2 regions of the Streptomyces sp. NPDC052301 genome follow, and region 2 is predicted to be linked to the other one. Evidence: riboswitches for the same ligand, from Rfam matches in the RefSeq annotation. Region 2 holds a riboswitch; the other holds the start of a gene.
What was found. A riboswitch is a leader RNA that binds a small molecule or an ion and turns the genes downstream of it on or off. The one in region 2 is predicted to bind glycine.
Positions count from the first base shown of each region.

Region 1: another riboswitch for glycine. It lies ahead of gcvT (glycine cleavage system aminomethyltransferase GcvT); the one in region 2 lies ahead of gcvP (aminomethyl-transferring glycine dehydrogenase).

Region 1 covers NZ_JBIUBE010000026.1:31,654-46,346, forward strand. The annotation lists gene ACIHEJ_RS39775 (alpha/beta hydrolase) at 1-1,119, shown strand, start outside; gene ACIHEJ_RS39780 (trimeric intracellular cation channel family protein) at 1,028-1,687, opposite strand; gene ACIHEJ_RS39785 (M1 family metallopeptidase) at 1,735-3,126, opposite strand; gene ACIHEJ_RS39790 (ABC transporter ATP-binding protein) at 3,226-4,578, opposite strand; gene ACIHEJ_RS39795 (ABC transporter ATP-binding protein) at 4,602-5,699, opposite strand; gene ACIHEJ_RS39800 (ABC transporter permease) at 5,696-6,694, opposite strand; gene ACIHEJ_RS39805 (ABC transporter substrate-binding protein) at 6,805-8,595, opposite strand; gene ACIHEJ_RS39810 (ABC transporter permease) at 8,666-9,673, opposite strand; gene ACIHEJ_RS39815 (enhanced serine sensitivity protein SseB C-terminal domain-containing protein) at 9,938-10,723, opposite strand; gene ACIHEJ_RS39820 (enhanced serine sensitivity protein SseB) at 10,915-11,709, opposite strand; gene ACIHEJ_RS39825 (AAA family ATPase) at 11,786-12,466, opposite strand; glycine riboswitch at 12,646-12,745, shown strand; gene gcvT (glycine cleavage system aminomethyltransferase GcvT) at 12,903-14,021, shown strand; gene gcvH (glycine cleavage system protein GcvH) at 14,137-14,517, shown strand; gene glyA (serine hydroxymethyltransferase) at 14,532-14,693, shown strand, end outside.
Region 2 covers NZ_JBIUBE010000002.1:815,613-830,305, reverse strand. The annotation lists gene ACIHEJ_RS07505 (small basic family protein) at 1-113, shown strand, start outside; gene ACIHEJ_RS07500 (DUF881 domain-containing protein) at 119-955, shown strand; gene ACIHEJ_RS07495 (FHA domain-containing protein) at 1,146-1,982, shown strand; gene ACIHEJ_RS07490 (MerR family transcriptional regulator) at 2,027-2,764, shown strand; gene ACIHEJ_RS07485 (bifunctional nuclease family protein) at 2,850-3,323, shown strand; gene ACIHEJ_RS07480 (MerR family transcriptional regulator) at 3,615-4,259, shown strand; gene ACIHEJ_RS07475 (DNA polymerase IV) at 4,327-5,769, shown strand; gene ACIHEJ_RS07470 (PRC-barrel domain-containing protein) at 5,691-6,062, opposite strand; glycine riboswitch at 6,182-6,276, shown strand; gene gcvP (aminomethyl-transferring glycine dehydrogenase) at 6,445-9,330, shown strand; gene ACIHEJ_RS07460 (molybdopterin-binding protein) at 9,388-9,807, opposite strand; gene ACIHEJ_RS07455 (ABC transporter ATP-binding protein) at 9,834-10,919, opposite strand; gene modB (molybdate ABC transporter permease subunit) at 10,973-11,833, opposite strand; gene modA (molybdate ABC transporter substrate-binding protein) at 11,830-12,651, opposite strand; gene ACIHEJ_RS07440 (molybdopterin-dependent oxidoreductase) at 12,857-13,378, shown strand; gene ACIHEJ_RS07435 (molybdopterin-binding protein) at 13,398-13,796, opposite strand; gene ACIHEJ_RS07430 (amino acid transporter) at 13,851-14,693, opposite strand, start outside.

The DNA of each region.
Region 1 (14,693 bases), on a different contig from region 2:
GTCCTGGTCAACAACCAGAACAACCTGTACGACAACTGGGCCGATCTGCTCGGCACCGGCAACCATGTCCAGCAGGCGCAGGACCTCGGCCGGGACGGCACCGGTGGCATAGCAGTGAAACGGTTGCCCAAGGTCAAGCAGACCTTCACCGCGGCCTCCGGGCCCGCCATGGGGTCGGCCGGCGGCGTGCGCGTCACCCAGCTCAAGGGCCGGGTCTCCGGGGTGAACGCCGAGGTCTACGTCTGGCTGCCGCCGCAGTACGACGACCCGGCCTACCGCAACAAGAAGTTCCCGGTGGTGGAGCTGCTGCCGGGCTACCCCGGCTCGGCGAAGGCCTGGTACGGGTCGCTGAAGGTGCACGAGCAGCTGCTGCCGCTGATGCGGAGCGGGCAGGTGGCCCCCTTCATCCTGGTCGCCCCGCGCACCAACCTGCTGGCCGGTGTGGACACCGGCTGCGCCAACATCCCCGGCCAGGTCAACGCCGACACCTGGCTCAGCATCGACGTGCCGAAGATGGTCGTGGACAACTTCCGCGCCCAGCCCGCGCCGCGGGGCTGGGCCGTCGCCGGCTACTCGGCGGGCGCGCACTGCGCGGTCAAGCTGGCCGTGGCGCACCCGGACCGCTACCGGGCCGCGGTGAGCCTGTCCGGCTACAACGACCCGATCGGCGAGCGCAACTCGCTCGCCGCGCAGAGCCCCGCCCTGCGCGCGGAGAACAACCCGTATCTGATCCTCAAGAAGTCGGCCGTCCCGCCGCGCATCGCGCTGTACATCTCCGGCGAGTCCGGTGACGGCTATCAGGCGGGGGTGGCGCTGGAGTCCATCGCCAAGGCGCCGACGACCGTGCACGTGGTGTTCCTGCCGCGCAGCGCGGGCGGTCACAACATGGCGCTGTGGCGGCCCCAGGTGGACACGGTGTTCCGCTGGCTGACCCTGCAGATGGGCCAGAACCACGCCCAGGGCCGCGACGGATCTGTCACCGGCGGCACGGGCCCTGTCACCGGGAGCGCCGCCGGAACCACCGGGACTACTCCTCGGTCACCGTCGACCGCCGGTTCCACGCGCGCGGAGCTCGCCAGTGGAACCGCATCGCGAGCAGGCGCAGCACAAAAGCGGTGACGACCGCGAGCCCACTGGTGAGGGGGGTCAGCGCGTCGTAGCGGATGCACAGCACCACCATCGTGGCGCCGACGATCGCCGGGACCGCGTACAGGTCGCGGTCCCAGCGCAGCAGGGAGGGCACCTCGTTGGCGAGCACGTCGCGCAGCACACCGCCCCCGACGGCGGTGGCGAGCCCGAGCGTCGCGGACGCGGTCAGGTTGAGGCCGTAGCTGTACGCCTTCGTCGTGCCGCTGACGCAGAACAGGCCGAGGCCGGCCGCGTCGAAGACCAGCACGCCCGTCTGGATGCGCTCCACGTGCGGGTGCAGGAAGAAGACCACGAGCGCGGCGAGCAGCGGGGTGAAGAAGTAGCCGAGGTCGGTGAAGGCGGCCGGCGGCACGGCCCCGATGACCAGGTCACGGAACAGTCCCCCGCCCAGCGCGGTGACCTCGGCGAGGACGGCGATGCCGAAGACGTCGAAGTTCTTCCGGACGGCCAGCAGCGCGCCGGAGATCGCGAACACGAAGATGCCGACGACATCGAGCGTGTGCTGGACGGAGGGACTGAAGAGTTGCTGGAGCTGCACCCCTACATTCTCACCCGTCGAGAGGTGTGAACCTTACAATGCCAGGCTCACAGGGCGGGCTTCCCTGTGGTGAAGAGCCAGGTGTCGAAGAGGTCGTCCAGCTGCTGTCCGCTGACCCGCTCGGCGAGGCGGATGAAGTCGGCGGTGTCCGCGTTGCCGTACCGGTGGAGCTTCGTCCAGGCGGGCAGCAGCCGGAAGAAGTCCTTGTCGCCGATCCGCTCCCGGAGCATCTGCAGCGTCATCGCGCCGCGGTCGTACACGGCGGAGGCGAACATCGTGTCCCGCCGCGGGTCGGCCACCTCGATCTGCCAGAAGGAGGAGGTGGCGGGGCGGGCGGTGTAGTCGGCGAGGAAGGAGTCGTGGGCCGAGCGGGTGCCCTGGTGCTCCGCCCACAGCCACTGGGCGTAGGTGGCGAAGCCCTCGTTGAGCCAGATGTCCTTCCACCGCGCGACGCTCACCGAGTCGCCGAACCACTGGTGGGCCAGCTCGTGCACGATGGTCGACTCGCTGCGCACGGCCGAGTACGCCGGCTTGCTCTGCACCTCCAGCGAGAACCCGGCCTCCGGCATGTCGTCCACGATCGCGCCGGTCTCCTCGAACGGGTACGGCCCGAAGACCTTCGACCAGTAGTCGGTCGCGGCGGCCGTGACGGCGTACACGTCGACCTTGTTGCTGTCCTTCAGGACGGGGTCGACGGCGACGTAGATCGGGGTGCCGCCGGGGGTGCGGCCGGTGCGCACGTCGAACCTGCCGACGGTGGCGGTGGCGAGGTAGGTCGCCATCGGCCTCGACTCGCGCCAGTGGGTGTACGTCGCGCCGTGCCTGTCGTACGTCGAGACCAGCCGGCCGTTGGAGACCCCGGTCAGGCCCTCGGGCGCCTTGATCCGGATGTCGTAGGTGGCCTTGTCGGAGGGGTGGTCGCTGGACGGGAACCAGGTGGAGGCGGCGTTGGGCTCGCAGGCGACGAAGACGCCGTCGGCGGTCTCCATCCAGCCGTACTTGGAGCCGAACACGATGGGGCCGCCCAGGGGCTGGGGGACGCCTCCGTAGGTGACGGAGACGGTGAAGGTCCGGCCGCGCGGCAGGCCGGCGCGCGGGGTGACGGTGACCTCGTCGCCCTCACGGGTGAACTCGGCGCGCCTGCCGTTCACTTCGACCTTCGTGATCTGCAGCTGCTGGAGGTCGAGGTCGAAGGAGGACAGGTGCTGCGTGGCACGGGCGGTGAGGGTCGTACGGCCGTCCAGGCGGCCGGTGTCCGGAGCGTAGGCGACGTCGAGGTCGTAGTGCAGGGCGTCGAAGCCGCCGTTGCCGAGCCTCGGGAAGTAGGGGTCACCGATGCCGGGGGCGCCCGGGGTCGGGGCGGAGGAGGCGCCGATGACGAGGAAGGAGGCTGCTGCGGTCGCGACAGCCCCCAGACGTGCCGAACGGGAGAGTGCCATGGTCGTCCCTTTCGAGCGTGTACCGATCAGTGGTCGGACACGGACGACTGTGCGCTCTCCCGTTCGGGCATGTACATGACTTTGCCCAGTTGTCATGTGCTACTTGCCGGTTGACTCCTGCGCGCCGGAGCCGGAACCGGACTCGGATCCGGGCTCGCTCGCCTCGGCAGCCTCGGCGGCTTCAGAAGCCTCGGCGGCTTCAGCAGTCTCGGCGGCCTCGGACTCGGACGCCTCGGCAGGGGCTTCCGCGGCGGTCTCCTCGGAGGACTCCTCGGCCAGCTCCGCCGCCACCGCCGCCGACGTCTCCGCCGACTCCGCGAGCACCTCGTCGGCGACCAGTTCGGCCGCCTCCTTCGCCGCGGTCAGCAGCACGGTGTCCTGCGGGGCCTGGTCCTCGAAGTTCTCCGGGTGGTGGCAGGCCACCCGCTGACCGGGCCTCAGCTCGATCAGCGCCGGCTCGGTGGTGCGGCAGATCTCCGTCGCCTTCCAGCACCGGGTGTGGAAGCGGCAGCCCGAGGGCGGCGAGATCGGCGAGGGCACGTCACCCTTGAGCAGGATGCGCTCGCTCTTCGCGTTCTTCCGCTTCGGGTCCGGGATCGGCACCGCCGACATCAGCGCCTTGGTGTACGGGTGCATCGGCGACTTGTACAGCAGGTCCCGGTCGGCGAGTTCGACGATCTTCCCCAGGTACATCACCGCGATCCGGTCCGAGACGTGCCGGACGACCGAGAGGTCGTGCGCGATGATCACGTAGGTCAGGCCGAGCTCCTCCTGGAGGTCGTCCATGAGGTTCACGACCTGCGCCTGCACGGACACGTCCAGGGCGGAGACGGGCTCGTCCGCCACGACCATCCTCGGCTTCAGCGCGAGCGCACGGGCGATGCCGATGCGCTGGCGCTGACCGCCGGAGAACTCGTGCGGATAGCGGTTGTAGTGCTCGGGGTTGAGGCCGACCACCGACAGCAGCCGCTGCACCTCCTTCTTGATGCCGCCCTCGGGCTCGACGCCCTGCAGCCGGAAGGGGGCCCCGACGATGGTGCCGATGGTGTGCCGCGGGTTCAGCGACGAGTACGGGTCCTGGAAGATCATCTGCACGTCGCGGCGCAGCGGACGCATGCCGCTCACGCCGAGGTGCGTGATGTCCTTGCCCTCGAACTCCACCGTGCCCGCGGTCGGTTCGAGCAGCCGGGTGATGAGCCGGCCCATCGTCGACTTGCCGCAGCCGGACTCGCCGACGACACCCAGGGTCTCGCCGGCCCGCACCTCGAAGTCGATGCCGTCGACCGCGCGCACGGCCCCGACCTGCCGCTGGAACAGGCCCTTCTTGATCGGGAAGTGCTTCTGCAGCCCCGTCACCTTCAGCAGGACCTCGCCGGGAGCGGCGTCCTTGGTGAGCGTGGCCGTACCGGCGGACTTCTCTTCCGTGCCGTCGCTCTGTGCAGGGATGCTCACTGCCTTGTCCTCTGCGTTCTCACTCACAGCTTCGGCGCAATCTCTTCGGTCCAGATCCGCTCCCGCTGCTCCTGCGACATGTGGCAGGCGGCCCAGTGCTTGCTGCCGACCTCGGTCAGCTCGGGGCGGACCGTGCGGGTGACGTCGTCCTTCGGAATGTCCGCGTACGGGCAGCGCGGGTTGAAGGCGCACCCGGACGGGATGTTGATCAGCGACGGCGGGGAGCCCTTGACCGGGGTCAGGCGCTCCTGCTGGTCGCGGTCCAGTCGCGGCATCGAGCCGAGCAGACCCCAGGTGTAGGGGTGGCGGGGCTCGTAGAACACCTTCTCCGCCGGTCCGCGCTCGACGCAGCGGCCGCCGTACATCACCAGGATGTCGTCGGCCAGTTCGGCGACGACGCCCAGGTCGTGGGTGATGATGATGACCGCGGAACCGAACTCCTTCTGCAGGTCCCGGATCAGGTCGAGGATCTGCGCCTGCACGGTCACGTCCAGGGCCGTGGTCGGCTCGTCCGCGATGAGCAGCTCGGGGTTGTTGACCAGCGACATGGCGATCATCGCGCGCTGGCGCATACCGCCGGAGAACTCGTGCGGGTAGCTGTCCACCCGCTTGTCCGGCTGCGGGATGCCCACGCGGTCGAGCATCTCGACCGCACGGCGCTTGGCGGTCTTCTTGTCGACGTCGTGGTGGATCCGGTAGGCCTCCACGATCTGCGCGCCGATCGTGTAGTACGGGTGCAGCGCCGACAGCGGGTCCTGGAAGATCATCGCCATCTCCCGGCCGCGCAGCTTGCGCACGTGGTCGGGGTCGGCGGAGAGCAGCTCGGTGCCGTTCAGCCAGATCTCGCCGGATATCTGCGCCTTGCGCTTGCCGTACTGGCCGGCGGTGTGCAGGCCCATGATGCCGAGCGAGGTCACCGACTTGCCGGAACCCGACTCGCCCACGATGCCGAGGGTCTTGCCCTTCTCCAGCGTGAAGCTGAGCCCGTCGACGGACTTCACCAGGCCGTCGTCGGTCGGGAAGTGCACCTTCAGGTCGCGCACTTCGAGGAAGGAGGACGGCGCGGGCGAGGAGCCGGTGGGCTCGCCCACGGCCGCTCCGGTCTTGCTGAGGTCGGTCATGCGAGCCTCACTCGGGGGTCGATCACGGCGTACAGCACGTCCACCGCGAGGTTGGCGAGGAGCACCGCGAGGGAGGTGATCAGGGTGACGCCCAGGATGATGGGAAGGTCCTGGTTCTTGATGGCGGTCAGCACGGCCTGGCCGAGGCCGGGGATGCTGAACGTGGTCTCGGTGAGGATCGCGCCGCCGATCAGGGCGCCGAGGTCCATGCCGAGCATGGTCAGGATCGGGGTCATCGTCGAGCGCATGGCGTGCTTGCCGATGACGACCTGCTCCGTGAGGCCCTTGGCGCGGGCGGTGCGGATGTAGTCCTCGCCGAGGATCTCCAGCATCGTGGCGCGGGTGATACGGGCGTACATCGCCGCGTAGAGGAAGGCGAGCGTGATCCAGGGAAGGATCATGCCGCTGAACCACCCGCCGAAGCTGTCACCGATCGAGACGTACTTGCCGTCGATCCAGTGCAGCCCGTAGCTGAAGATCGCCAGCGAGAGCAGGCCGGTGAAGTAGATCGGGAGCGAGACGCCGCTCAGGGCGACGACCATCGCGCCACGGTCCCAGATGCTGCCCCGCTTGAGGGCGGAGAGCACACCCGCCGCGACACCGAAGATGAGCCACAGCACCGCGGCACCGATCGCGAGACCCAGGGTCACCGGGAAGCGGTCGGTCAGCACCGGCCAGACGGCCTGCTCACTGCGGAAGGAGTAGCCGAAGCACGGGGCGGCACAGTGGGTGACGTCGCCGCCGCCCGAGTAGGTGCGGCCCACGAAGATGCCCTTGAAGAACTCCCAGACCTGCTGGTAGATCGGGTCGCTCAGGCCCAGCTTCTCCCGCACCGCCTCGACGGCGTGAGGGTCAGCCTGCTTGCCCACGAAGCTCGTGGCGATGTCCACGCCCGCCCACTTGGGGACGAGGAAGAAGATGCTGAAGACCACCAGGATGATGACGACCAGCATCACTGCGGCGGCGAACAGCCGCCTGATGAGGTAAGCGAGCACAGCTAACGGCCCGCTGCGGACCACGGGCCGCCGGAGGTCTTCCGGCGGCCCACGGTCGCGCCGCGCCGGCCTTCACCTGCCTTTCGTGCCGTACGGCGGGTGTGCCGGGTTTACTTCGTGGACTTCAGGCCGAGGTTGACGAAGTCGTAGTAACCGCTGTACGCGTTCGTCGTGTACACGTTGGCCAGACGCGAGGAGCGGATGTTGAGCAGCCGCTCGAAGGTGAAGGGCAGGTAGTACGCGCCCTCCATGACCGCATGGTTGATGTCCGTGGCGATCTGGGTCTTCTTGGAGTCGTCCAGCGTGCCGGTGTACTGGTCGAACAGGCCGTCGATCTTCTTGTCCTTGATCAGAGCGTAGTTGTTGTTACCGCTCTGCAGGATGTAGTGGCTGCTCCACAGCGGGATGCCGTAGCCCTGGACGGTCGGGAAGTCCGGGCCCCAGCCCATGATGATGATGCCGAGCTTCTTCTTCGCCACGTTCGAGGGCGAGCCGATGATGCCCGGGGACTGCGAGCCGTCGTACTGGTAGATGTCGGCGGTGATGCCGACCTTCTTCAGCGCGGCCTGCAGGGACTCGGCCGTGGCCACTTCCTGCTGCTTGTTGTTGCGGACCGCGATGGTGGTCTTGAAGCCGTTCGGCTGGCCGCAGGCCTTCAGCTCCTGCTTGGCCAGGTCCGCGCTGCCGTTCTTGTTCTTCGTGGCGATCTGGTACGGGTCGTACTTCTGGCCCTCACCACCGGCGACCGACGGCGGGAGCATGTTGGTGCCGATGTCGCCACCGGCGACCGGGCCACCGCGGGCGGTCTGCAGCGACACGTGGTCGGCTGCGTAGATCACGGCCTTGCGGCAGTGGAGGTTGTCGAACGGCTTGACGCTCTGCGGGAAGACCGCGTAGCGGATGAAGCCGGAGACCGGGTTGTCCAGGTTCGCCTTGTGCTCCTTCAGAGCGATCTGGCGGCCCTGGGCGCCGAGACCGGTCTGGGAGGCGTCGACGTCGTAGTCGCCGTTGATGAGGCGCTGGTCGGAGTCCGCCTGGTTGGTGGAGATGTCCAGGGTGATCTTGTCCGGGTACGCCTTGCGGACCGGGTCCGAGGACGCCTTCCAGCTGGTGTTGCGGACGAGGACGAGGCCCTTGCCCGGGTTGTACGACTGGAACTTGTACGGACCCGAGGAGAACGGGTGCAGGCCGTACTTGGACTTGGTGTCCTTGTCCTGACGGACCGGGGAGCCCGTGGTCATCGCCAGGGTCTGGAGGAAGTCCGAGTTGGGCGTCGGCAGGTGGAAGACGATCGTCTTCGCGTCCGGCGTGGAGATGGCCTTCAGACCCAGGTGGTCCTTGGCGGAGTCCTTGTACGGACCCTTGTAGGTGTTCTTCGGGTCCAGCATCTGCTGGAGGTAGATCGGACCGCCGGACAGCACGTCCTGCGCCCAGACGCGCTCGATGCCGTACTTGATGTCCTGGGAGGTGATCGGCTTGCCGTCCTCCCACGTGACACCGTCGCGCAGGGTGAAGGTGTAGGTCTTGCCGCCGTCCGAGACCTTGCCCATGTCGGTGGCCAGGTCCGGGGTGAGCTCGGCGCCCGCGGCACCGGGCTCGGTCTTGTACGTGACCAGCTGGCGGCTGTAGTAGCGCGAGAAGTCCCACATGAACCCGTAGTAGCCGCGCGTGGTGTCCCACGAGTCGGCGTCCTGCGTGCTCACGAACTTCAGCGTGCCGCCCTTCTTGACCTGGTCGGCCTGGGCGACCTTGTTGACCGCCGCGTTGAAGCCGGCAGCGCCGTTCTTCGAGCCGCCGTCGCCATTGCCACCGCCGCACGCCGCCGTGGTCAGCAGCCCGGCGACCACTGCGGCAGCGGCAAGGGCCTGCTTGCGCCGCCCTGAGGTGCGTTGGGTAGTCACGATCTCGGATCCTCCGGATTTGATGAGAGACCCCGTGGATGAGCTCACGGGACGCTTGGGGTACGGCACTTCAGCGGGACGCCTTCGGGTCGAGCGCGTCCCGCACGCCGTCGCCGAAGAGGTTGAAGGCCAGAACCGTGATGAAGATCGCCACGCCCGGGATCACCATGTACATGGGGTCCGAGTCGTAGTAGTCGATCGCGCTCGAGAGCATCTGTCCCCAGGACGACGTGGGCGGCTTGACGCCCACGCCCAGGAAGCTGAGTGCCGCTTCGGTGAGGATGTTCGTGGGGATCATCATCGTCGTGTACACGATGATGGGCGCGACGAGGTTGGGCAGCAGTTCCTTGAAGAGGATGTAGAACCGCCCGGCGCCGAGCGAACGGGCCGCCTCGACGTACTCGCGCTCACGCAGCGAGAGCGTCTGGCCACGCACCACGCGGCCGATGTACGGCCAGCCGAAGAAGCCGATGACCAGGATCATCACGAAGACGCGCACGCCCGTACCGGTGAGGCCCAGCATCTGGTTGGGCATGACCGAGACCAGCGCGATGATGAACAGCAGCTGCGGGAAGGCCAGGAGGCCGTCCATGACACGGCTGATGAGCGAGTCCACCCAGCCGCCGAAGAAGCCCGCCAGGATGCCGAGGATGGTGCCGAGGATGACGGCGACCACGGCGGACAGGAAGCCGACGAGCAGCGAGATCCGGGCGCCGTACAGGATGCGGGCGAAGATGTCGCGGCCGTTGACCGGCTCGACACCGAGCAGGTGGTCACCGCTCATGCCGCCCATGGAGCCCTTGGGGGTGCTGAACAGCGGGTCGATCAGGCCCTGGTGGTAGACGTCCGGGTCCTGTCCGACGAGCCCCGTGATCACCGGCGCGAGCAGCGCGACGGCGATGAGGAGGACCACGACCACGCCGCCGGTGAGGGCGAGTTTGTCCCGCTTGAGGCGCTCCCAGGCGATCCGGCCCAGCGACCGGCCCTGAACGGCCTTCGCGTCGGTGGCGGCGACCGCCGCTTCCTCGGCCGCACCCGGGGCCGCTTCCGCGGTCGGCTCGTGCAATGGTGCCGTCATTAGGCTGGGACCCCTCTCAACCGGCGGTAGCCGGCCCGCACTTGCCGCTGGTAGCGGCATCAAACAGTCCGTCGTACACAGGGGCGAACCCCTTGAAGGGGGAGTCTTCAACGCTTGCGCGATCAGCCGCCAGCCTTGACGGTGAATGGATGCGCAACCGTGATGCAAGCTGGCGTTTCCTGTTATACGGACAGCGAGTCGCGGTGACCGGACGCAAGCGCCCCGGCCAGGGGCCCCGGGAGCGACGTATCCCGAGGTCGCGGCTCAGTAGCCGCCGTGCACCGGCGGATAGCCGTACCCGGCGGCCGGGGCCTGTGTCCGTGGCGGGGCCTGGAGCTGGGGCTGCGGCGGGGCCGCGTGGGCCTCGCGGTCGTAGAACGGGCGGGCGTGGGTCCGCATCCACATCACGACCGGGTCGTAGTCGTCCGTCATCGCCACCGTGGACACCGGCAGCCCCTCCGGGACCGCGCCGACGGACTGCTGCATCATCGCGCGCACCGAGTCGACCGCGGCGGGCGAGGTGTCGTACACGTCCAGGCCGATGGCGAGGTACGGCGCCCCGAGCGCCGGCTGCACCCAGGCGCGGCGCAGGGAGCGCAGCGCGGGGGTGCGGTGGGCGTTCTGCGCGAGCAGGGCGTAGAACTGCGGGACCTCGATGCCGGGTTCGGTCAGGCGGAGGGGGCCGGCGGGCTGGCGGTCCAGGCCGGTGGCGATGCGGCGCAGATCCAGCCAGGGGATGCCGACGCCGCCGCCCGGGGCGTGCGGGTTGAGCCAGAGGCCGTAGTGGTCCGGGTAGAGGGTGCGGGCCACGTCGAGGCCGTCGACGACCTCGTAGGAGCGGTTCCAGCCACTGGCCGACAGCTCCTGGGCGGAGGTGACGCAGGGGGCGTAGTGGAAGCCGCCGACCTCCATGTCGCCGTACTGGGCGTCCGGGGCGCCGGCCTGCCCGTGCCACAGGAGCATCCAGATCTGGCCGGAGGAGGGGGCGGCGAGGGCGCGCAGCAGGGCCTCGTAGGCGTCGTAGCGTCCGGGGGTGACCTGGCGCAGCATGTGCTCGACGCTGCCGCTGTGGCTCGCGCTCACCTGTTGTACCGGCCCTTCTGGGAGTTGCCCCGCGTTTGTGAACAGCTTAAGCGCCCAGCAGCTCGGGGCCGCCGGCTTCGTGCGCGGGTGCGGGTCGTCCGTGGCCGGCCGCGCCGTTCCCGCGCCCCTCGGCGGTCGACTGCTCCTCGGTCGGCCGATCAGTGACCGTACTGATAGAACGGGCGGACTTTCGTCTTCAGCCACTCGGCCACCGGGTCGTCCGCCACGTCCAGGAGGACCAGGTTGACCGGCCAGCGCACCGGGATCTTGCCCAGGGCTTTACCGAGGGCCTCCAGCGGCAGGGCCCGCAGGTCGCCCTCCCACCGGGAGAGTTCGACGCCTACGAACATCACCGGGTCGGCCGTCTCTATCGCGGCCAGACAACGGCGCGCGGTGAGGACCACGCCGGTGCCGGCGAACTCCGCGGAGGCGGCCGCGAGGAAGTCGACCGGGTCGTCCTGCCAGTCGGGCTCGAAGAGGCGGACCCGGCCGCCGGCGCCGGGGCCGTCGAGCGGGGTGCGGCCGGTGCGGCACAGCTCGGCCACCGCCTGCGGCGGGATCGGGATGCCGACCACTCCGTCGGGATTGACCGCGATGCCGACCTGCGGGGGCAGCCCGCGGGCGAACTCCACGGCCGGGGCGATGGTGTACGCCATGTGGGAGCCGGCGACCTGGCGCAGCTGCTCCTCGGAGCTGAACACCGGCACGTACGCCTGACCCTCGACGTCCAGTGTGGGCAGGTCCAGCGGGCCGCTGTCGGGGCCGCCGCCGTTCGGCAGGGGGATCCACAGGAAGCTGCGGCCGAGGACCTCGACGATCCGGCCGGCCGCGGCGGGTATGCCGAGGGAGGCCGAGAGCACCTCCTCCAGCTCGTTGCCGGGCCAACCGCCGTGCGGGTGGGGGTGTGCCTGTGCCGGGATGTCCGCCGGGAAGTCCGCCGCCGAGAAGTCCATGTGCCTGCCGCCTGCTGGGAACCGCTGCTGTGACCCAGAAGGCTAGCGGGTGGCTGTGACAGTCGTCTCGCCCCGCTCAGCCGGTGAAGTCCACGCGGTGCAGGCCGTCGGCCGCCGCCCGGTCCAGCAGCACCGCCGAGCCGCAGCCGGCGGGCGTCTCGCCGCGCTCGACCGCGTCCAGCAGCCGGGCGGTCGTACGGCGGTGGCGGCGGAAGGCGTAGGGGGAGACGCCCCGGCCCCGCTCGCGCTGGCCCTCGCGGGCGGTCTCGGCCGGGACGTCGAGCAGCAGCAGGTGCAGGGTGCCGCCGCGGCGGCGGGCCTCGCGGGCGAGCCAGGCGCGCACCCAGCGCTGCGTGCCGCAGTCGTGCACGACGACGCCCCCGCCCGCGCGCAGCGCGCGGCGCAGGGCGGCGTAGTGGGCCACGCGAACCGCCGGGCGGTAGAGCGCGTACGGCAGGAAGCGGGGCAGGCGGGCCGCGAAGCGGTCGCGGGTGTCCTGGGAGTCGATGCGGCGCCCGGCGGCCGCGCGGCGCATGAGGGTGGACTTGCCGCTGCCGGGCAGGCCGGTGATCACCGCGATGTCCTGGGGTCCGAAGACCAGCGCGCGCGGGGTGCGGCCGGCGCGGTCGCGCAGGTCGCGGACGGCCGGTGCGGGGTGTCCTGCGCAGCGCTCGCGCGCCGGGGCGGAGGGCTGCTTCGGCACCGCGATGCCGGTGGCGGTGGCGGTGGCGGTGGCGTACGCCGTGGTCCTCTTCACCGTGGTCCGTCCTTCCCTCGATGCTCGGTAATACCCATGCCCGTGTAACGTAAAGAGAAGGTAATGCGCGAAGTCCCGCGGTTCGGTGCGCGTCCTGCCACAGCCCGGTTACAGGTGCGGCCCTGACGAGGGACGGCCCGCCGTGCAATGATGTGGCCGCCAACTGCATACCGGCCGTTTGAATCCGCGCGGGAGAGTCCCCGGCAGCACTGGTGCCGGGGCGCCGAAGGAGCAAGTCCCTCCCTTGAATCTCTCAGGCCCCGTTACCGCGCGGGCGAGGCACATCTGAAAAGCGGGCCGCTGTGTCAGTGGCTCCACCCAAGGTGCAAGCCGTGGTCGTCCCTGTGGCGGTCATGGCGAACCTCTCAGGTTCCGATGACAGATGGGGAGGAACGTTCCTCGCCCCATCCCTGTTGCCCTGGGAGACGACCGACCGATGAGCAGTACCGCACTCCGTCACACCGCGCTGGATGCCGTGCACCGCGCGCTCGGTGCGACGATGACCGACTTCGCCGGCTGGGACATGCCCCTGCGCTACGGCTCCGAGCGCGACGAGCACGTGGCCGTGCGCACCAACGCGGGTCTGTTCGACCTCTCCCACATGGGCGAGATCACCGTGACCGGCCCGCAGGCCGCCGCCCTGCTGAACTTCGCCCTGGTCGGCAACATCGCCTCCGTGGGCGTCGGCCGCGCCCGCTACACCATGATCTGCCAGGCCGACGGCGGCATCCTGGACGACCTGATCGTCTACCGGCTCGCCGAGACCGAGTACATGGTCGTGGCCAACGCCTCCAACGCCCAGGTGGTGCTGGACGCGCTGACCGAGCGTGCCGCCGGCTTCGACGCCGAGGTCCGCGACGACCGGGACGCGTACGCGCTGATCGCCGTCCAGGGCCCGCAGTCCCCCGGCATCCTGAAGTCCCTCACGGACGCCGACCTGGACGGCCTGAAGTACTACGCCGGCCTGCCCGGCACCGTCGCCGGCGTCCCGGCCCTCATCGCCCGCACCGGCTACACCGGCGAGGACGGCTTCGAGCTGTTCGTGAAGCCGGAGCACGCCGTCGAGCTGTGGCAGGCACTGACCGAGGCCGGCGAGGGCGTCGGCCTGGTGCCGTGCGGCCTGTCCTGCCGCGACACCCTGCGCCTGGAGGCCGGCATGCCGCTGTACGGGCACGAGCTGACCACCTCCCTCACCCCCTTCGACGCCGGGCTCGGCCGGGTGGTGAAGTTCGAGAAGGAAGGTGACTTCGTCGGGCGCGAGGCGCTCACCGGGGCCGCCGCCCGCGCCGAGCAGAACCCGCCGCGCGTCCTGGTCGGCCTGGTCGCCGAGGGCCGCCGGGTGCCGCGCGCCGGGTACGCCGTCGTCGCCGGCGGCGAGGTGATCGGCGAGGTCACCTCCGGCGCCCCCTCCCCCACGCTGGGCAAGCCGATCGCCATGGCCTACGTCGACGCGGCGCACGCGGCGCCCGGCGCCGAGGGCGTGGGCGTGGACATCCGCGGCAGCCACGAGCCGTACCAGGTCGTGGCGCTGCCGTTCTACAAGCGCCAGAAGTAGACACTGGGCGCGGAACGTCCCCGGACGTGACCCTGCGCACATCTTCCCTGCTCACGGGCAGGACCAGCAGTCCCCCCTTCATCAGCACTCCCGCGCGTACAGGAGAATTCAGGCCATGAGCAACCCCCAGCAGCTGCGCTACAGCAAGGAGCACGAGTGGCTGTCGGCCGCCGACGAGAACGGCGTCGCGACGGTCGGCATCACCGAGTTCGCGGCCAACGCGCTCGGCGATGTGGTCTACGCCCAGCTCCCCGAGGTCGGTGACACGGTGACCGCGGGCGAGTCCTGCGGTGAACTGGAGTCCACCAAGTCGGTCTCCGACCTGTACTCCCCCGTCACCGGCGAGATCGTGGCGGCCAACCAGGACGTCGTGGACGACCCGGCCCTGGTGAACAGCGCCCCCTTCGAGGGCGGCTGGCTGTTCAAGGTCAAGATCACCGACGAGCCGGCCGACCTGCTCTCCGCCGACGAGTACGTCGCCTTCACCGCGGGCTGAGGAGTCATAGCCGTATGTCCGTCCTGAACACATCCCTGCACGAGCTCGACCCGGAGATCGCCGCCGCGGTCGACGCCGAGCTGAACCGCCAGCAGTCCACGCTGGAGATGATCGCCTCCGAGAACTTCGCGCCGCTCGCGGTGATGGAGGCCCAGGGCTCGGTCCTCACCAACAAG
Region 2 (14,693 bases):
TGGGCGACAAGTTGGGCGTGGGTGCGCAGCTCTCCACGGGTGTCGTGGTGGTCCTCGGGATCCGGATCTTCTCCAACGCCGCGGCGATCCGGCGGCACGTGTTCCGGGCGTGACACTCATGAGCGATCAGGAAGAGCGGCCGGAGAACAGGTTGCGCAAGGAACTGCCCGAAGAGGTCCCCGCCCCCGCCCCGCCGGCCGAGCAGGAGTCCGAGGAGCGGTCCGAGACACCGCTGACCGGTCGGCAGCGGCTGGTGAAGGGGCTGTGGCCGCCGCGTTTCACCCGAGCCCAACTCATCGTCGCCGTACTGTTGTTCGGCCTCGGTTTCGGGCTGGCCGTGCAGGTGGCGTCGAACAGCGACACCGACAGCGCGTTGCGCGGCGCACGTCAGGAAGATCTTGTTCGCATCCTCGATGAACTGGATTCGCGTACTCAGCGTCTTGAGGACGAGAAGCAGGGACTCGAAAAGCAGCGTCAGGAGCTGCAGAGCAGCTCCGACCAGGCCGCGGAGGCGCGCAAGCAGACTGCCGAGAAGGAGAAGCAACTCGGCATCCTGGCGGGCACCGTGGCGGCTCAGGGTCCCGGCATCACGATGACGATCGAGGACACGAAGGGGACGGTCCAGGCGGACATGCTGCTCGACGCGATCCAGGAGTTGCGCGCGGCCGGCGCGGAGGCGATCCAGGTCAACGGGGTGCGGGTGGTGGCGAACACCTACTTCACGGACTCCGGCAAGAGTGTGAGCGTCGACGGGAACAAGATCAACGCGCCCTATCGTTTCAAGGTCATCGGCAAGCCGCAGGACCTCGAGCCGGCGCTGAACATTCCCGGAGGCGTGGTGCAGACCCTGGAGAAGGAGCAGGCGACCGTGACCGTGGAGCGGTCGGACAAGATCGTCGTGGACGCCTTGCGACAGGCGAAGCGGCCTGACTACGCTCGGTCGTCCTCCCAGTGAACCGGTGGTGCATGGGGTACGTCCGGCAGGGGCATGAGGTTGCGGGGGGTCGGCGCACCGAAGGGGTGGTGCGTGGTGGAAACTGTCTGGTGATTACGGACGTTGTGAGAGTGTCCGGCTCGGCCGGTGTAGGCAATCAGGGTTCGTCCTGCCCCACGGGCGGGTCTGTTTCGGTCAAGGGGAATCGCCCGTGAAGTTGTTTGCGAAGTTGTTCGGCAAGAGCGCGCGAGAGGGCAGGGACAGCGACAACGCGACCGCCCGTCATCGCGCACAGCCTGACGCGGAGGGTCAGCGCCCGCTGTTCCGTGACCAGGTCGCTGGTCCGGGCGGTGACATTTCGGGCGGTCAGGGCGGGGCGTCGGTTGACCCTGCCCAGTCCGGCGGCATAGGTTTCGGGCAACCGTCAACCTCAGGTACGGGTGGAGGGTTTGCCTCCGGCCCGTACGCGTCCAATGCCCCGACGGGGCAGCCGCGGCAGGAGGATCCGTCCATGTCGGCCCTGGTGTGTACGAGGTGCGGTAACCGCAACGCGGAGAACGCCCGCTTCTGCTCCAACTGTGGCGCGCCGCTGCGCCCCGGAGTGGCGCCGGAGCGTGCCTCGGAGACGACGTCCACGATCTCGATCTCCGGCATCGAGGCCTACGACGCGGAGGTGACCGGCCAGACGGCGATGCCGGCGCTCTCTCCCGAGGCGCAGGCCGCGGTGGACGCGCTGCCGCTGGGCTCGGCGTTGCTGGTGGTGCGCCGGGGGCCGAACTCGGGCAGCCGCTTCCTCCTGGACAGCGACCTGACCACGGCCGGGCGCCACCCGCAGAGCGACATCTTCCTGGACGACGTCACGGTGTCGCGTCGGCACGTGGAGTTCCGCCGCTCCCCGGACGGCTCGTTCACCGTGGCCGACGTGGGCAGTCTGAACGGCACGTACGTCAACCGCGAGCGGATCGACCAGGTCGCTCTGTCGAACGGTGACGAGGTGCAGATCGGCAAGTACCGGCTGGTGTTCTACGCGAGCCGGCAGGGCATCTGACCCGGCCCCGGACCGATGTCCGGGGGGATCCCCAGGGAAGGTCCATGCTTCAAACACCGAGCGGCGGTGCCGGAAGCGGTACCGCCGCCAGGGACAGTGGGCTGATGAGCATCGGCACGGTGCTGAACGCGCTGCGTGACGAGTTCCCCGAAGTCACCATCTCCAAGATCCGCTTCCTGGAGTCGGAAGGGCTCATCGAGCCGCAGCGGACCCCTTCGGGCTACCGCAAGTTCAGCACCGACGATGTCGCGCGACTGGCGCATGTCCTGAGAATGCAGCGGGACCACTATCTGCCGCTCAAGGTGATCCGCGAGCAGCTGGACGCCATGGAGCGGGGCGAGACCGTCCAGCTGCCCCTCGTCGGGCGTCAGCGCACCGGGGACGACGGGCCGCAGGCTCCGCCGGGTCCCACGGTCGCCAGGGTCGGCAGGGCCGAACTGATGGCCGCCGCGGACATCGACGACGGCGAGCTGAAGGAGTGGGAGTCCTACGGGCTCATCGCTCCTTTGGAGGACGGTGCCTATGACGCCGAGGCCGTCACCGTGGTCGCGCTCGTCGCCGAGCTGGGCCGGTTCGGGATCGAGCCGCGCCACCTTCGGGTGATGAAGGCCGCCGCCGACCGGGAGGCGGGGCTGGTGGAGCAGGTGGTGGCCCCGCTCAAGCGGCACCGCAATCCGCAGACCAGGGCCCATGCCGAGGCCCGTACGAAGGAGCTGGCGGCGCTCACGGTCAAGCTGCACGCGGCCCTGGTGAAGACCGCTCTCGGGGTACGCCTGCCCTGAAACGGCCGGTGCCCTTGCGGCCGGATCGGGCACCTGTTCCCGGCCCGACTACCCAAACGTCCCGGGCACGGCCTAGGGTTGCTGTGTGAACGAGCTCGATGTCGTAGGTGTCCGGGTCGAAATGCCCTCCAACCAACCGATCGTGCTCCTGCGCGAAGTGGGGGGCGACCGTTACCTCCCCATCTGGATCGGGCCGGGGGAGGCGACGGCGATCGCCTTCGCCCAGCAGGGCATGGCCCCTGCGAGGCCGCTGACCCACGACCTGTTCAAGGACGTGCTGGAGGCCGTCGGCCAGGAGCTGACCGAAGTCCGCATCACCGACCTGCGGGAAGGCGTCTTCTACGCGGAGCTGGTCTTCGCCAGCGGCGTCGAGGTCAGTGCCCGTCCCTCCGATGCCATAGCGCTGGCCCTGCGCACCGGCACGCCGATCTACGGCAGTGACACGGTGCTGGACGACGCGGGCATCGCCATTCCGGACGAGCAGGAGGACGAGGTCGAGAAGTTCCGCGAGTTCCTCGACCAGATCTCGCCCGAGGACTTCGGCACCAGCAGCCAGTGAGCACCAGCAGCCGGTGAGCGCCGGCGCCCGGTGCAGCGGTGGCCGGCCCTCAGGGTCGGCTCAGGCTTCCGTACGGCGGCTTTCGCGCGGCCACCTTCGCGGCATGTGCCAGCGGCCAGTGAGGGCGTCCTCCAGCCCTCGCCGAGCGCATTCGGCTAGCCTTTCCCCGCGGTGGGACACGAGAAACCACTCCTAGGGTGATTATCACTCGGCGTGCCGAGTGTGGCGATCGTTGACGCACCCCTGGTGACTGCCTACCGTCGAGAAGGCAGGTCAAGGACGGAGGTCGGCGTGAGAACCAGCGGCGACGGTACGGCTGGGGGTGCTCCCGTGAGCGGTTTCGGGGAGAGCGGTCCGTACCAGGTTCACAGCAGCGCGGTCGATCACGCCCCGCAGCGGCCGACGGCGGTGCCGAACGGCGGAGGGGCGGCGTCCATGGTGTCCGAGGAGATCGGTTATCGCGGGCCCACGGCCTGCGCGGCAGCCGGCATCACCTACCGACAGCTCGACTACTGGGCCCGCACCGGCCTGGTCGAGCCCAGTGTGCGGCCCGCCTACGGGTCCGGCACACAGCGTCTGTACAGCTTCCGGGACGTCGTCGTCCTGAAGATCGTCAAGCGCTTCCTGGACACCGGTGTCTCGCTGCAGAACATCCGGACCGCGGTCCAGCACCTGAGGGAGCGCGGCTTTTGCGACCTGGAGCGCATGACCCTGATGAGCGACGGCGCCACCGTCTACGAGTGCACCTCGCCGGACGAGGTGCACGCCCTGCTCCAGGGTGGTCAGGGCATCTTCGGGATCGCCGTCGGCGTGGTGTGGCGGGACGTGGAGAACGCGCTCTCGCAGCTGCACGGCGAGCGCGTCGACACGGGCGAGACCCTCGTCGGCCACAACCCCGCGGACGAGCTGGCGCGGCGCCGCAACAAGGCGGTCTGACCGCCGTACTCCCGGGGTGCCCGCCGAGGCCACCGCATTGTCAGTGCCGTGGTGCAGCATCGGAGATGTGAGAAACGCGCCCACGATCCTGCATCTCGACATGGATGCCTTCTACGCCTCGGTGGAGCAGGCATCCAAGCCGAGCCTGCGTGGGAAGGCGGTCGTCGTGGGCGGGCTCGGGCCGCGCGGGGTGGTGGCCACCGCGTCGTACGAGGCACGGGTCTTCGGGGTGCACTCGGCGATGCCGATGGCACAGGCACGCCGGCTCGCGCCGAACGCCGCGTACCTCGTGCCGCGCTTCTCCCTGTACCGGTCGATCAGCGAGCAGGTGATGGCGTTGCTGCGGGAGCTGTCGCCGCTGGTGGAGCCGCTGAGCCTGGACGAGGCGTTCGTCGATCTGGAGGCCGGCGGAGCGGCCTGGGACGAGGAGTCGGCGCGGCTGACCGGCGTGAAGCTGCGCGCCGACATCCGACAGGTCACAGGGCTCACGGGGTCGGTGGGCCTCGCTGCCTCCAAGATGCTCGCGAAGATCGCCTCCGAGGAGGCAAAGCCGGACGGTCTGGTGCTCATCGAGCCGGGCACCGAGCGCGCCCTGCTGGCGCCGATGCCGGTGCGGACCCTGCCGGGGGTCGGACCGGCCACCGGCGACCATCTGCGCAGAGCCGGGATCACCACGGTCGAGGAGCTGGCCGAGGCGGGGCAGGACGAACTGGTCCGGCTGCTCGGCAAGGCGCACGGCCAGGCGCTGTACGCCATGGCGCTGGCCCGGGACGACCGGCCCGTGGTGGCCGAGCGCGAGGCGAAGTCGGTGTCGGTCGAGGACACCTACGACGTGGACATCCACGACAGGCTGCGGATCGGTCTGGAGGTGCAGCGGCTCGCCGACCGGTGCGTGGGGCGGCTGCGCGGGGCCGGGCTGTCCGGGCGGACCATCGTGCTGAAGGTAAGGCGGTACGACTTCTCGACGCTGACCCGCTCCGAGACGCTCAGAGGGCCCACGGACGACCCGGCGGTCGTCCGCGAGGCGGCGGCGCGGCTGCTGGACTCCGTGGACACCACGGGCGGGATACGGCTCCTCGGGGTGGGTGTCTCCGGGCTCGCCGACTACACGCAGGAGGACCTGTTCGCGCAGGCCGCGCAGGCCGAGCCGGTGCCTGCGGTGGAGGAGCCGGGGAAGGGCGCGGTCGCCGAGGCCGTGGCGGAGCAGCCGGAGCCCGTCGGACGGCACTGGCGTGCCGGGCAGGACGTGCGGCACGCCGAGCACGGGCCGGGGTGGGTGCAGGGAAGCGGGCTGGGGCGGGTCACCGTGCGGTTCGAGACGCCCCAGTCGTCTCCGGGGAGGGTGCGGACGTTCTCTGTCGAGGATCCCGCGCTGGAGCCGGCGGACCCGTTGCCGTTGGTGTCGCCCCGGACGCCGGAAGATGTCTGCGCTCAGGTCTCCTCCGACCCCGCCAGCTTGCCGAAGTCGTGGTCGGGGACCGACGGGGGTGCTGCCACGTCGAGGCCGTAGTGGTGGTAGAGCTGGAGTTCCTGCTCGGGGGAGAGGTGGCGGCCCACGCCGAAGTCGGGGGCGTCCTTGATGAGGGCGCGCTCGAAGGGGACCCGGAGGGCGCCGTCGATCAGCTCGCTCGGCTCCAGGGGGACGAAGGCGTCGCGGGAGAACAGGCCGGTGCGTATGGCGGCCCACTCGGGTACGCCGGTCGCGTCGTCCAGATACACCTCGTCGATGGTGCCGATCTTGGTGCCATTGCGGTCGAACGCCTTGCGGCCGATCAGGTTGCGCGGATCGATGTCGGTCTGCACGGTCCCTCTCCCTCCACGTGGTCGCAACTCATCCGTAAGCACTACAAAAGAGCACATTCAGGGAGGCGGCCACTCGAGGGCCCCGGCGTTGACCTCGCTGGTACGCTGACAGCGGCTGCTGACCCCGTGCGGGAGAGTCCTCCGACCACCTCGGAGGCGCCGAAGGAGCAAATCCTCCCCGGAATCTCTCAGGCTCACGTACCGCACGGACGAGGTCACTCTGGAAAGCAGGGCGGGTGTCGACGGCTTCCGCTCTCACCGACGGTGAAAGCCGGGGCATGCCCGGTGAAGCTCTCAGGTTGAGATGACAGAGGGGGAGGCCGTCGGGGTACCCGCGCCGTGGTGCCCCTCGAAGGTCGCGTCAGACCAGGAGGCCTCCGCAATGACCGCCCACCGCATGCCGCTCTCGGAGCTCGAAGCGGGCATTCCCTTCGAGCAGCGCCACATCGGGCCTGACCAGGAGGCGCGGGCCAAGATGCTCGCGCACGTCGGCTACGGCTCGCTCGACGAGCTGACCGCCGCCGCGGTCCCGGATGTGATCAAGAACGCCGACGCCCTCGACCTGCCGGGCGCCCGCACCGAGGCCGAGGTACTGGCCGAGCTGCGTTCGCTCGCCGACCGCAATCAGGTCCTCGGCTCCATGATCGGCCTCGGCTACTACGGCACGTTCACGCCGCCGGTCATCCTGCGCAACGTCATGGAGAACCCGGCCTGGTACACGGCCTACACGCCGTACCAGCCGGAGATCTCCCAGGGGCGGCTCGAGGCCCTGCTGAACTTCCAGACCATGGTCGCCGAGCTCACCGGCCTGCCCACCTCGGGAGCCTCCCTGCTCGACGAGGGCACGGCCGCGGCCGAGGCGATGGCGCTGTCCCGGCGCATGGGCAAGAACAAGAAGGGCCTGTTCCTGGTCGACGCGGACGCGCTGCCGCAGACCATCGCGGTCATCGAGACGCGGGCCGAGCCGACCGGTGTCGAGGTCGTCGTCGCCGACCTCGGCGAGGGCATCCCGGCCGAGGTCGCCGGGCGTGAGATCAACGGCGTGCTGATCCAGTACCCGGGCGCCTCCGGTGCCGTACGGGACATCAAGCCGGTCATCGACCAGGCGCACGAGCTGGGCGCCCTGGTCACCGTCGCCGCCGACCTGCTGGCGCTGACCCTGCTGACCTCGCCGGGCGAACTGGGCGCGGACATCGCCGTCGGCACCACCCAGCGCTTCGGCGTGCCGATGGGCTTCGGCGGTCCGCACGCCGGCTACATGGCCGTCCACGAGAAGTTCGCGCGCAGCCTGCCCGGCCGTCTCGTCGGCGTGTCCGTCGACGCCGACGGCAACAAGGCCTACCGGCTCGCCCTGCAGACCCGTGAGCAGCACATCCGCCGCGAGAAGGCCACGAGCAACATCTGCACCGCGCAGGTGCTGCTCGCGGTCATGGCCGGGATGTACGCGGTCTACCACGGCGCCGAGGGGCTGAAGACCATCGCCCGCCGCACCCACCGTTACGCGACGATCCTCGCCGAGGGCCTCAGGGCCGGCGGCGTCGAGATCGTCCACGGCGCCTTCTTCGACACCCTCACGGCGCGCGTGCCCGGCAAGGCCGCCGAGGTCGTCGCCGCCGCCCGGGACAACGGGGCCAACCTGCGGCTGGTCGACGCCGACCACGTCTCCCTCGCCTGCGACGAGACCACCAACCGCGCCCTGCTGGACGCCGTCTTCTCCGCCTTCGGCGTCACCGGCGACATCGAGGCGCTGGACGCGACCGCCGAGGACACCCTGCCCGAGGCGCTGCTGCGCACCGACTCCTACCTCACCCACCCGGTCTTCGAGCAGCACCGCTCCGAGACCGCGATGCTGCGCTACCTGCGCAAGCTGTCCGACCGCGACTACGCGCTCGACCGCGGCATGATCCCGCTGGGCTCCTGCACCATGAAGCTCAACGCGACCACCGAGATGGAGCCGGTCACCTGGCCCGAGTTCGGCCAGCTGCACCCCTTCGCCCCGGCCGAGCAGGCCGAGGGCTACCTCACGCTCATCCGTGAGCTGGAGGAACGTCTCGCCGAGGTCACCGGCTACGACAAGGTCTCCCTCCAGCCGAACGCCGGTTCCCAGGGCGAGCTGGCCGGTCTGCTCGCCGTACGCGGCTACCACCGCGCCAACGGTGACGAGCAGCGCACCGTCTGCCTGATCCCGTCCTCCGCGCACGGCACCAACGCCGCCAGCGCCGTGATGGCCGGCATGAAGGTCGTCGTCGTCAGGACCGCCGAGGACGGCGAGATCGACGTCGAGGACCTGCGGGCGAAGATCGAGCAGTACCGCGACGAGCTCGCCGTACTGATGATCACCTACCCCTCGACGCACGGCGTCTTCGAGGAGCACGTCGCCGACATCTGCGCCCGGGTGCACGAGGCCGGCGGCCAGGTGTACGTCGACGGCGCCAACCTCAACGCCCTGGTCGGCCTGGCCAAGCCCGGCCACTTCGGCGGTGACGTCTCGCACCTGAACCTGCACAAGACCTTCTGCATCCCGCACGGCGGCGGCGGCCCCGGCGTCGGCCCGGTCGCGGTGCGCTCGCACCTGGCGCCGTACCTGCCGAACCACCCGCTGCAGCCGGCCGCGGGCCCGGAGACGGGCGTCGGCCCGATCTCGGCGGCGCCGTGGGGATCCGCGGGCATCCTCCCCATCTCGTGGGCGTACGTCCGCCTGATGGGCGGCGAGGGCCTCAAGCGCGCCACGCAGGTCGCGGTGCTCTCCGCGAACTACATCGCCAAGCGCCTGGAGCCGCACTACCCGGTGCTCTACACCGGCCCCGGCAACCTGGTCGCGCACGAGTGCATCATCGACCTGCGTCCGCTGACCAAGTCGACCGGCGTGAGCGTGGACGACGTGGCCAAGCGGCTGATCGACTACGGCTTCCACGCGCCGACCATGTCCTTCCCGGTGGCCGGCACGCTGATGATCGAGCCGACCGAGTCGGAGGACCTCACCGAGCTGGACCGGTTCTGCGACGCGATGATCGCCATCCGCGCGGAGATCGAGAAGGTCGGCTCGGGCGAGTGGCCGGCGGAGGACAACCCGTTGGGCAACGCCCCGCACACCGCCGCCGCGCTCGGCGGTGAGTGGACGCACGCCTACAGCCGCGAGGAGGCCGTCTTCCCGGCCGGTGTCTCGGCCGCCGACAAGTACTGGCCGCCGGTCCGCCGCATCGACCAGGCGTTCGGCGACCGCAACCTGGTCTGCTCCTGCCCGCCGCTGGACGCCTACGAGGACTGAGCGAGCGAGTGGCGTCAAGGGCCCCGTCCGGTCTCCGGGCGGGGCCCCGCCGCGTCTTCAGTCCGTCGCCAGGGACACCTCGGTCGCCTTGATGAGGGCGATCACGTCGGAGCCCACGAAGAGGCCGAGCTCGGTGGCCGCGTCCTTGGTGATCGCCGCGGTCAGTTCGCCCCCGGGGACGGAGATCCTCACGGAGGCCATGGCGGCTCCGGTGGTGAGGCCGACGACCGCGCCGGGGAGCTGGTTGCGGATGGACAGACCCTCGACACGGCCGGTGGCGAGGGACACCTCGGTCGACTTCACCAGGGCGCGGACGGGGGAGCCGGGGGCGAGAGCGAGGTCCTCGGCGGACTCCTTGGTGATGGCTGCGGTGAGGTCCTGGCCGCCGTCCAGACGGACCTTGACGGTGGCCATGGCCTCGCCGGGATGGACCGCGGTGACGGTGCCGGGGAGCTGGTTGCGGATGCTCAGGGTCATGGCCCGACGGTAGTGCGGGGGAGCCGTCAGGCTGGGTATGCGTGGGTCTGCGTCGCTTTGACTGTCGCCCAGACCGATGCACCGGGATGCAGGTCGAGTTCGGCGGCGGCGACGGTGGTGAGGTCGGCGGCGAGCGGGAGTGCGCCGGTGAGGTCGGCGCGGATCTGGTCACCGTGGGTCTCCAGGCCCGCCACCTCGCAGCGCCACAGGTTCCGGGCGCTGGCGCCGCCGGGACGTTCCCGGAAGAGGGTGACGGCGGCCGGCGGGAACGCCACGAAGACCGGGCCGGCCAGCACTTCCGTGGTGGTGATCGAAGGGCCGGCGTCGATTCGTACCGTGTGCCCGTCCGCCTCTCCCCGGTAGAGGTTGAGGCCGACGAGCTGGGCGATGTAGTCGGTGCGCGGGTGCCGGGCGATGTCGGCGGGCGTGCCCTCCTGGACGACCTGGCCGTGCTCGACGACCACCAGCCGGTCCGCGAGCACCATCGCGTCCAACGGGTCGTGCGTGACGAGGACGGCGACCGCCTCGAACTCGGCCAGATGACGGCGGAGCTGGGACCTGACCTCCATCCGGGTGCGGGCGTCCAGGGCCGCCAGCGGCTCGTCCAGGAGCAGCAGCCGGGGCCGGATGGCCAGGGCGCGGGCGAGTGCCACCCGCTGGGCCTGGCCGCCGGAGAGGCGGCGGGGTTTGGCGCCCGCGTGGTCGGCGAGGCCCATCCGGTCCAGCCAGACGGCGGCCCGGGCGCGGGCCTCGGCCTTGGACGTGCCCCGGCAGCGCGGCCCGAAGGCCACGTTGTCCAGCGCGGTCAGGTGCGGGAAGAGCAGGTAGTCCTGGAAGACCACGCCGACCGGGCGGGACTCCGGGGGAGTGCGCTCCAGCGCGGTGCCGTCGAGCCGCAGGTGGCCGTCGGTGAGCGGGGCGAGACCGGCGAGGGCGCGCAGCGCGGTGGTCTTGCCGGCACCGTTGGGACCGAGGAGGGCGACGACGTCGCCGGGGGCCGCGGTCAACGTCACGTCCAGCCGGAAGGAGCCCCGGTCGACGACGAGATGGGCGTCCAGGCCCTGCTCGCCGGACACCTCGAGGCCGGCCCTGGGGGCATCGATGTCGGTCATGGGTCCGTCCGTCGGCACAGGCGCAGGGGTCTTTCCCCATCCTCCGGGCACGGTCACGCTCCTGTCAGCCAGCGGTCCCGCAGTCCGGCCAGGACCGCGATCGACACGGCGAGCAACACCAGGCTGAGGGCGATGGCGGCCTCCGGGTCGTTCTGCAGGGCGAGGTAGACCGCGAGGGGCATGGTCTGGGTACGTCCGGGGAAGTTGCCGGCGAACGTGATCGTGGCCCCGAACTCGCCGAGCGCGCGCGCCCAGGCGAGCACCGCGCCGGCCGCGATGCCGGGGGCGATGAGCGGGAGCGTGACCCGGCGGAATGCGGTGAACCGGGACGCGCCGAGCGTGGCCGCCGCCTCCTCGTAGCGCGGGTCGGCGGCGCGCAGGGTGCCCTCGACACTGATGACCAGGAACGGCATCGCGACGAACGCCTCCGCGACGACGACCCCGGTGGTGGTGAACGGCAGGGTGATCCCGAACCAGGCGTCGAGCGACTTGCCGATGATCCCGTTGCGGCCCAGGGCGAGCAGCAGCGCCACACCCCCGACCACCGGCGGGAGCACGAGGGGCAGGGTCACCAGGGCCCGGACGAGGCCCCGGCCGGGAAACTCGGTGCGGGCCAGCAGCCAGGCCAGCGGCACACCGAGGACCAGGCTCACGGCCGTCGCCGTGGTGGCGCTGACCAGGGACAGCTGGAGCGCCTGCCACACCTCGGTGCTGGTCAGCTGGTCGGGCAGACTGCGCCAGGGGGCACGCACCAGCAGCGCGAGAAGCGGCAGCAGCAGGAACGCGAGGGCCAGCACACCCGGCAGCAGCAGCGGCAACGGCACACCGCGCCGACCTCCCGCGCCGGCGCGGCGGCGCCGCGGCCGGCCCGTGCGGGGGCCGGCCGCGGCGCCGGGCTCGTCGAGCGGGGTCACGGCTTGAGGAAGCCGGCCCGGCTCAGCACCTTCTGGCCCTCGGCGGACTGCACGAGGGCGATGAACGCCTTGGCGGCCTCGGCGTTCGGCGCGTTCTTCAGCAGGACGATCGGGTAGTCGTTGATCGCCTGGGCGGACTCGGGGAACTCCACGCCCTCCACCTTGCCGCCCGCGGACTTCACGTCGGTCTTGTAGACGACCGCGGCGTCCGCCTCCTTCAGCTCCACCTTGTTCAGGGCGCTCTTGACGTCCTGTTCGTAGGAGGCCGGGGTGAGCTTGAGCTTGCCGGCGTCCAGGGCCTTCTGCGCGGCGGCGCCGCACGGCACGGTCCTGTCGCACAACACGACCTTCAGGCCGGACTTGGTCAGGTCCTTCAGGGAGGACACCTTGTCGGGGTTGCCCGGCAGGGTGGCGATCTCCAGCTGGTTGCGCACGAAGGTGGCCGGGGTGCCGACGGCGTCCTTCTTGTCCGTCACGATCGCCATGGTCTTGGGGCTGGCGGCGGCGAAGACGTCCGCCGGGGCTCCGCCGGTGATGCTCGCGGCGAGGGTGTCGCTGCCGCCGAAGTTGAACGTGACCTTCGTGCCCGGGTGCTGCTGCTCGAACTCCTTGCCCAAGGTCGTGAAGCTCTCCTTCAGGGAAGCGGCGGCGAACACGGTGACCGTGCCGGACAGCTTCGGGGAGGCGGAGGTGGACCTGTCGGACTTGGGCGACGAGTCGCCGTCGGAGGAGGAGCAGGCGCTGAGTGCCATCAGGGCTGCGGCTCCCGCACCGGCCAGCTGCAGCATCCGCCGGGTCCGGCGCACGGAACGGGTCATCACGGATCTACTCCTCGGGTTCTGTGTACCAACAGTCGCGCCCTGTCGCGGCCGGGGGACCGGCCGTGCGGCGATGATACTGCCGCATCTGCCAGGTGTAAGTCTCCTGTCGCATCGCATGAGCTGCGAACTTGTGACTTGTAGCTTGCATGTGCGTTTGCACGGGAGTCCCCGGCGGGTACGGTGCAGCGGGAGGTGGTCGACGGTGACACTCGCGGAAATCGTCCTGACCGGCGATCTGGTACGACCCGGCAGGCTGACGGTGCCCGATCTGCTCCGCTGGCCGCAGCACCGGGTGGACGCCAGCTTCGAGTGCGCGACCAGCGGCGTCCAGCACCACCGGTTCGCCGGCCCGCGTCTGTACGACGTCCTCGCCGACGCCGGTCCCGGCTTCGACCCGTCCCGGCGCAAGGACCGGCTGCGCTTCCTCATCGCGGTCACCGGCACCGACGGCCACCACACGCTGCTGTCCTGGGCCGAGATCGACCCGGACTTCGCCGACGCGCCCGTGCTGCTCGGCGTGAGCATCGACGGCACCCCGCTGGACACGGCGGGCCCTCAGCTGGTGCTCCCCCAGGACCGGTGCGGCGCCCGGCACATCAGCGGCATCAGCGCGATCCGGGTGGACGGGGAGTACCGCTTCGGTCCGGCCGACCGGCACCCGGACGGCACCCCGCGCGCCGCGGCGCCGGCCGCACCCCGTCGCGCGCCGGCGGCGGCTTCCTGAACCGCCGCGGCCGATCCGGTCAGACGCGGTCGATGTGCACGTTGGTGGACTTCACGCGCGCGGTGGCCTCCATGCCGACCTCCAGGCCCAGTTCCTCTACGGCTTCCCGGGTGAGCAGGGACACCAGCCGGTGCGGGCCCGCCTGGATCTCCACCTGCGCGGCGACGTCGCCGAGCTTGATCGCCGTGACGATGCCGGGGAAGGCGTTGCGGACGGAGGTGTAGGAGGAGGCGTCCTCCTCCGCGCCGCCGCCCTTGGCGAGTTCGACCGAGAACGCGGCGAGGGCGCGGCCGTCGATGAGCCGCCGCCCGGCCTCGTCGCGATGGGTGGCCACCCGGCCGGCGTCGGCCCAGCGCCGGGCGGTGTCCGGGCTCACGCCGAGCAGCCGCGCCGCCTGGCCGATCGTGTAGGACTGCATGCCGGTCACGATAGGGCCAGCAGGCGGTCACCGCGGACGCGGGGCCGGTCCGTGTCAGCCGGTGTGGACCTTCGGCCGGCGCCTGCGGTCCGGTTCCGCCTCGCGCAGGACCTCACGGGTGACCGGGGCGACCTCGCCCTGGCCGAAGAGGAAGAAGCGCAGGAAGTTGGCGAACGGGTTGCCCTCGGTCCACTCGAAGTAGATGTGCGGGGTGCAGCCGGTGGTGTCACGGACGTGCAGGAGGAGCGCGGCCAGGGCGTTCGGGATGGAGGCGGACTCCAGGGTGAGCACGCGGTAGCGGTTGTGCAGCACCTCGCCACGCACGGTCAGGCTCGCCTCGAACTCGGAGGGGTCGGTGACGGTGACCTCGACGAAGACGAAGTCCTCCTGCTCGGGCATCTCGTTGTCGGCGCGGATCTGCTCGATCTTGTCGCGGTACTCGGCCTTGTCACGGTGACCGGGCTCGTTGGCGATGATCCGCATCTTGCGGCTGGCCATGTCCCGGATGAACCGTTCCGCCATGGAGTCCAGCGTCACGCTGGTCACGCGCAGCTCGAAGGCACGGGCGAGGCGGGACAGCAGCGAGACCAGGATGATGCCCGCGATGAAGCAGGCGCCGATCTTCACGCCGTCGGGCCGTTCGATGACGTTGACGACGGTGGTGTAGAGGAACACCGCGGAGATCACGCCGAAGCCGATGGCCCACTTGCGCTGCCCGGCCTTGCGCGCGGCGATGGTCACCGCGATCGCCGCGGAACTGATGAGCACCAGCACACCGGTGGCGTAGGCGCCGCCCTGCTTGTCGACGTTGGCGTCGAAGATCCAGGTGACCAGGAAGGCGATGAGCGTGAAGACGATGACCATCGGGCGCACGGCGCGGGCCCAGTGCGGGGCCAT